Linked DNA regions of Tautonia marina. The protein of the gene in region 1 interacts with the protein of each later gene in a pairwise test. Links are inferred from orthologs where the notes say so. Each region holds a gene or a part of one and is shown on either strand. Other genes may lie near its edges.

Region 1 (3,291 bases):
CTCACCATGCTGCTCGATCATCTTGCCAATCCGGGGCACCTCAATAATGTCGGTCCCGATCCCCAGAATGTTCATACGTGGTCGACCCTCTGTTCGAAGCAAAACGCCTGGTTCATCCGTTGAACCCTGGTGCGATTCCTGAGTCTATCCGAGTTGAGCCCACCAGGCCAATCCGACCTCAAATCTCCCGAGTGGGAGACCTCTCCTGCCGGATGAAGCGCCTGCGGCCCGATAAGGGAATCGCATCGCGGAGGATACTGCACGATGCTATACTGCCATTGGATGCGATACGGACGTACCGCTCTCGACGCCACCATGCCAGGGACGGATCGCTGATGGATTTGCTCTCCGATTTGACGGCCCCCCAGCGAGAGGCCGTCTCCCATGTGAATGGCCCGCTCCTGGTCCTCGCCGGAGCCGGATCAGGCAAAACGCGGGTCATCACCCGCAGAGTCGCCTCACTCCTCGGGCACGGCATTCCGGGACGGCATATCCTGGCGTTGACCTTCACCAACAAGGCCGCCACCGAGATGCGAGAACGGATCACCGCCCTGGTGCCCGATCACGGTGTCTGGGTCGGCACCTTCCATGCACTCTGTGCTCGTCTGCTTCGCGAATTCGGCCCGAAAATCGGCCTCGATCGTGGCTTTACCATCTACGATCAGCCCGACCGCCTCCGCGTCCTCAAATCGGTCATGGAGCAACTCGACCTGCTCGATGCAGGTGTCGCCCCGGAAAAGGTCGAAGCCGCCATTAGCCGGGCCAAGAACGAAATGCTTGACCCCGAAACCTACTTGGCCCGCCGCGGAGATGGCGCCGATCACGTCTCCGCCGTGGTGGGACGGGTCTTCAAAGGGTATCAGACTCGACTCCTGGAGTCGTCCGCCGTCGATTTCGACGACCTCCTCACCCACGTCGTAACGTTGCTCCGCCAGGATCACGAACTCCGAGCCCGCCTCGACGACCGCTACAAATACATTCTCGTCGACGAATATCAGGATACCAACCTCGCCCAGTATGCGATCGTCCGAGCCCTTTCGGTCGATACTCCCAACCTGTGTGTCACGGGCGATCCCGACCAGTCCATTTACGGATGGCGGGGCGCGAACCTCAATAACATCCTCGAATTCGAGCATGATTACCGCGGTTGCAAGGTCATCCGCCTCGAACACAATTATCGCAGCACCAAAAATATCCTTCGGGTTGCCGATCACGTCATCCATCACAACCGGCGCCGAAAGGCCAAGGTCCTGACGACCGAAAACCCCGAGGGTGATCCGGTCGAACTGACCACTTTTGCCAACGAAACGGAAGAAGCGCAAGCCATTGCCTCCACCATCGCCGACCTGGTGCGTAATGGAGGGTACTCGTTTGGAGAAATCGCCGTTTTTGTCCGGGTCACCGCCCTAACCCGCGGGCTTGAATCCGCCTTCCGATCGCTCGCCATTCCTTATCAGGTGGTCGGCGGCGTCTCGTTCTACGAGCGCATCGAAGTCAAGGATGTGCTTGCGTATCTGAGCCTCCTCAACAATCCGAAAGATGATGTTGCGTTTCTCCGAGCAATCAATGCCCCCCCTCGGGGGCTCGGGAAAGTCAGCCTCGACCGGCTCCAGGGCTACGCTCGTGACCGCGGAATTCCCCTCAGTGCCGCTGTTCGAGAGGCCGCCTCAATCGCCGGTCTAACCCCCAAGGCACGCTCCGGACTTCGTGACTTCGTCCTCCTGATGGATGAACTCGCAGCGCTCAGCGATCACTCCTCAGCCGAGGAACTCACTCGAAAACTTATGAACCTCAGCGGATACCGGGATTACTGGGCCAATCAACCTAAGGGGGACGGCGAGGACCGCGTCGCCAACCTCGACGAACTCGTCTCCGCGGCCCGACAGTTTGACCTGGAACATCCCGAGTCCACAGTCCTTGACTTCCTGGCCGATGTCACCCTGAGCTCGGCGGTCGATCGCTGGAAGGACGAAGGGGGAGCCGTCACCTTGATGACCCTCCACGCCTCGAAAGGTCTGGAGTTCCCCGTCGTCTTTATCGTCGGGCTGGAACAAGGGCTCCTCCCCCATTCCCGAGCCTCCGACAACGATGCCGAACTGGAGGAGGAGCGTCGCCTCTTCTTCGTCGGTATCACCCGAGCCCAGCGCGAACTCCGTCTGAGTCATTGCCGGGTCCGAGAGTTCCGGGGCCAGCGATCGGTTGCCATTCCCTCGCAATTTCTCATGGAATTACCGGAAGGCCCGATCCGGTATCGCGACCTCACCGGGGGTGACGATGAAATGCCGCTTTCCTCCCGGCGAGTGGCTCGAACCCCCTCCCCGACTCCTTCCCGCCCTGTCTCCGCAGTTCCCGCAGATCGTTTCCGCTTGACCACCGCCGCCGCGCTGGCCAACCCCCCAGGATCGGGGGCACGCCCCGATGCGGAATCGACCGGCGACCTGTCTGCCTTTCGTCCAGGGGTTCTCGTGCTCCACCCGCAGTACGGGCTCGGGAAAATTGTTTCCATCGACGGAGCCGGCCCAAACCGTAAAGGACGGGTCGCCTTCACCGTGGGAGGGGAACGAACATTCGTACTAGCTCGGTCGCCGCTCCGACCGGTCAAACGATCCTGACCTTGACAACCCCTTCAGATCCATATTCGGAAATGCACCGCATTTTGCTCGTCAATACCGAACCCTTGACGTCTCCTCGAAGTCTGGCCAGAAGGATCCTGTTCCAATTCACGCCCCCCCCTTGCCGATTGATCTCGGTTCGTCTCGGAGTTGTCCGATCATGATTCGCCTCGGCGTCAACATCGATCACGTTGCCACCATTCGACAGGCCCGAGGGGGGCGCGAACCCGACCCGGTCTGGGCGGCGGTCCTGTCCGAACTCGGAGGCGCCGATGGCATCACCGTCCACCTGCGGGAAGACCGCCGGCATATTCAGGAACGTGATCTCCGCATTCTCAGGGAAACCGTTCGAACTCGCTTGAATCTTGAGATCTCCCTCGCTCCGGAAATCGTTGCCATCGCCCTCGACGTCCGCCCCGATCAGGTCACCTTCGTTCCCGAACACCGCCAGGAAGTGACAACCGAAGGAGGCCTCGACCTCCTCAGTCATCGTGATCGAATCGCCGAAGCCGTGTCGCGATGCCACGAAGCAGGAATCGAGGTCAGTCTCTTTCTCGACCCCGATCCGGCGCAGGTCGAGACCGCCGCTGCGGTTGGTGCCATCGCCGTGGAACTCCACACCGGCCGCTATGCCGACGCGATCAACGCCTCATCGCGTCAAAGCGAACTCGACGCATTA
Region 2 (3,246 bases), on another replicon or contig:
CCTGCCCCGTCGGCCGCACCGCGAACCGGCCGGCAAACGCGCCAGCGACTTCCGCTCATCCGCCAGAAGATCGCCCAGCGGCTGGTGCAGGCCCAGCAAACGGCCGCGATTCTGACGACCTTCAACGAGGCCGACATGTCGGCCGTCATGGCCTTGCGCGGCAAATATAAGGATGCGTACAAGGAGAAGCACGGGGTCAACCTCGGCTTCATGTCCTTCTTCGTCAAGGCGACGGTCGAGGCGCTGAAGGCGTTTCCGGCGGTCAATGCTCAGATCGACGGCACCGAGATTGTTTACAACAATTACTATGACATCGGCGTGGCCGTCAGCACCGAGCGGGGGTTGATGGTTCCGGTGATCCGTGATTGCGACACCCTGTCGTTCGCCGGGATCGAGCAGACGATCGCCGGGTTCGGCAAGAAGGCCCGCGAGAACAAGATCTCTGTCGATGACCTGCAAGGGGGCACCTTCACGATCACCAATGGCGGTGTCTTTGGCTCGTTGCTCTCGACACCGATCCTCAACCCGCCGCAGAGCGGCATCCTCGGCATGCACTCGATCCAGAAGCGCCCGGTTGCCGTCGGCGATCAGGTCGTTATCCGACCGATGATGTATCTCGCCCTCTCCTACGACCACCGGATCATCGACGGCCGCGAAGCCGTCAGCTTCCTCGTTCGCATCAAGGAATGCATTGAAAACCCGGAACGCATGATGCTTGAGATCTGAGGGCAGTAGGCAGTAGGCGGTAGGCAGAGGGGAGGGGAAGCGGGGATCGGGATTGCCTCGAATTCGCCCCTTTCCTTCCTCAGACGTTGGTCTGTCTTCCGTCTCCTGCCTTCTCTCCCCTCCGTCTTTTCTGTCTTCCGCTTTCTCTGCCTCCTGTTTACTGCCTCCTGCTTACTGAGAAAGGACCAGCAGTGTCGGACCGTTACGACTTGGTTGTTATCGGCGCGGGACCGGGCGGCTATGTGGCCGCGATCCGGGCGGCGCAGCTCGGGATGAAGGTCGCCTGCGTTGAGAAACGGCCGACGCTGGGAGGGACCTGCCTGAACGTCGGATGCATTCCGAGCAAGGCACTTCTGGATTCGAGCGAGCTGTACGAACTGGCCACGCACCGCTTTTCCAAGCACGGGATCACGGTCGATGGCGTCGGGCTCGACCTCGGCGCGATGATGGGCCGCAAGGATCAGGTGGTCAAGGAGCTGACCCAGGGGGTCGGCGGCCTCTTTCGCAAAAACAAGATTGAACCGGTATACGGGGTCGGCAAGGTCGCCGGCCCGAACTCGGTTCACGTCGCGCTGAACGAAGGCGGCGAGCGGACCCTGGAAACCAACGCCATCTTGCTGGCGACCGGCAGCGAGCCGATCGAGCTGCCCTTCCTCAAGTTCGACGGCCAGACGATCGTCGGCTCGACCGAGGCGTTGGCCTTCGAGCAGGTGCCGGAGCATCTGGTCGTGGTCGGCGGCGGCTACATCGGCCTGGAGCTGGGATCGGTCTGGAAGCGGCTCGGTGCGAAGGTCACGGTCATCGAGTTTTTGCCTCGGATTGTGCCGATCGTCGATCACGAGCTGGGCAATCAGTTGTACAAGATCTTGCAGAAGCAAGGGCTTGAGTTCCAGCTCGAAACGAAGGTCACCGGCGCCGAGGTGAAGAACGGCAAGGCCACCCTCTCGGCCGAAACCAAGGACGGCAAGACCCTGACGTTTGACTGCGACAAGGTGCTTGTCTCGGTCGGCCGACGCGGCTATCTGGACGGGCTCGGCCTGGACGCGGTCGGGGTCGAGCACGACCCGAAGGCGGGCAAGGTGACGATCGACGCGCACTTCCGCACGACGGTTCCCTCCATTTACGCCCTGGGCGACATCGTCAGCGGGCCGATGCTCGCACACAAGGCCGAGGAGGAAGGGGTGGCTTTTGCCGAGCTGCTCGCCGGCAAGGCGGGGCACGTCAACTACGAGACGATCCCGAGCGTCATCTACACCTGGCCCGAGATCGCCAGCGTCGGTCTGACCGAGGAACAGCTCAAGGAAAAGGGGGGCGATTACCGGGTCGGCAAGGCCCCCTTCATCGCCAACGGCCGGGCCAAGGCGATGGACGAGAAGGACGGCATCGTCAAGGTGCTGGCCGATGCGAAGACCGACCGCGTACTCGGCGTGCATATCATCGGGCCGAGGGCCTCGGACATGATCGCCGAGGCGGTCGCCGTCATGGAGTTCGCCGGCAGCGCCGAGGACATCGCCCGCATCTGCCACGGGCACCCGACCCTCTCCGAAACGCTCAAGGAAGCCGCCCTGGCCGTGGATAAACGCACGATCAATTGCTGATTCCAAAGCCGATCGATGACGCCCCGTCTGGGCTCGCTGGGGTCAGGATGACCCCAGCCACCCCGACGCAGTGGGAATCGAAGCCGGGCGATTGGCTCCGATCAGTCCTCGTCGCCGCTGAGCAGGTGGCGGCTTGACTGAAAGTAGCGGCGCTGGCGGGTTTGCGAGGTGGGGGCGTCGGCGGCGAACTGGCCGCGAAGGTCGTCGAGGTTCGCCCGGCAAAAGGGGCACTCGATGACATCGACATGAAACGTGATGTAGTCGTGATAATCGGGATCGAGTGCCTCGATGACATAGCTGCCCAGGTCTTCCCGAGAAGGACAGGAGAGCCGGGCGCGCCGCCAGATGGCGCCAAGGGTGTGAATGGCGCTTTCGGGGCGATCCTGCCGGACGTCTTCAAGGCGCTGCCGGAGCGAGGCCGAGCCGCGCAAGGCCCGCTCGACCCGGGCCATCTCGGCGCCGGAGAGGGTCTCGGCCAGGTAGGCCCGAAGCGTCTCATCGTCGATGGCGAGGGGGGCGGGGTCGGCCATGAGGATAGGGTTCCGTTCCGTTCCAGGTCCGGTCAATCAGTCCAGGCCGCCGAGGCTCATGCCGGCGCGGCGGGCCATTTCCTTCAGGCGGCTGATGGTCTGGAACTTGTAGCTGGCGACGGCCTGTTCGGTCAGGCCGAGATGAGTGGCGACGTCCTTGTTGGCCCACCCCTTGACGATCAGGAGTTCCAGGCATCGCAGGCGAGGGAAGTCTCCCTTGGCCTGCCAATCCTGAATGATCTGGCCGAGGGCTTCAGTCAACAGGCGTTCCTCGGCGTCGCGGCGTTCGGAGCTTCGGGCGATGCTGCTGGCGGCTCGGGCAGGGCCGGCGACTTCTTCGAGGGGGCGGCCGTGGTCGTCGGATCCGAACTGGTCGATCGGCCGGCGTCCTT

The links.
Region 2: the proteins of GA615_RS15615 (region 1) and lpdA interact in binary tests that used the Escherichia coli proteins (3 or more experiments, as listed by UniProt). The link is inferred for Tautonia marina from one-to-one orthologs.

What each region holds. Positions count from the first base shown.
Region 1 is NZ_WEZF01000012.1:102,241-105,531, forward strand. What follows is about bases 1-2,973. They hold GA615_RS15615 (ATP-dependent helicase), read left to right. Parts: upstream 1-335; coding sequence 336-2,612; downstream 2,613-2,973. Other genes in these bases: GA615_RS15610 (holo-ACP synthase), read right to left, coding at 1-21; GA615_RS15620 (pyridoxine 5'-phosphate synthase), read left to right, coding at 2,773-2,973. Also shown: more of GA615_RS15620, read left to right, coding at 2,974-3,291. UniProt on the Escherichia coli protein: A helicase with DNA-dependent ATPase activity. Unwinds DNA duplexes with 3'-5' polarity. Translocates on single-stranded DNA with 3'-5' polarity. Initiates unwinding more efficiently from a nicked substrate than double-stranded DNA.
Region 2 is NZ_WEZF01000013.1:74,659-77,904, forward strand. Bases 193-3,120 are described here. They hold lpdA (dihydrolipoyl dehydrogenase), read left to right. Parts: upstream 193-917; coding sequence 918-2,324; downstream 2,325-3,120. Other genes in these bases: odhB (2-oxoglutarate dehydrogenase complex dihydrolipoyllysine-residue succinyltransferase), read left to right, coding at 193-726; GA615_RS16385 (hypothetical protein), read right to left, coding at 2,426-2,854; GA615_RS16390 (RNA polymerase sigma factor), read right to left, coding at 2,891-3,120. Also shown: more of odhB, read left to right, coding at 1-192; more of GA615_RS16390, read right to left, coding at 3,121-3,246. UniProt on the Escherichia coli protein: Lipoamide dehydrogenase is a component of the glycine cleavage system as well as of the alpha-ketoacid dehydrogenase complexes.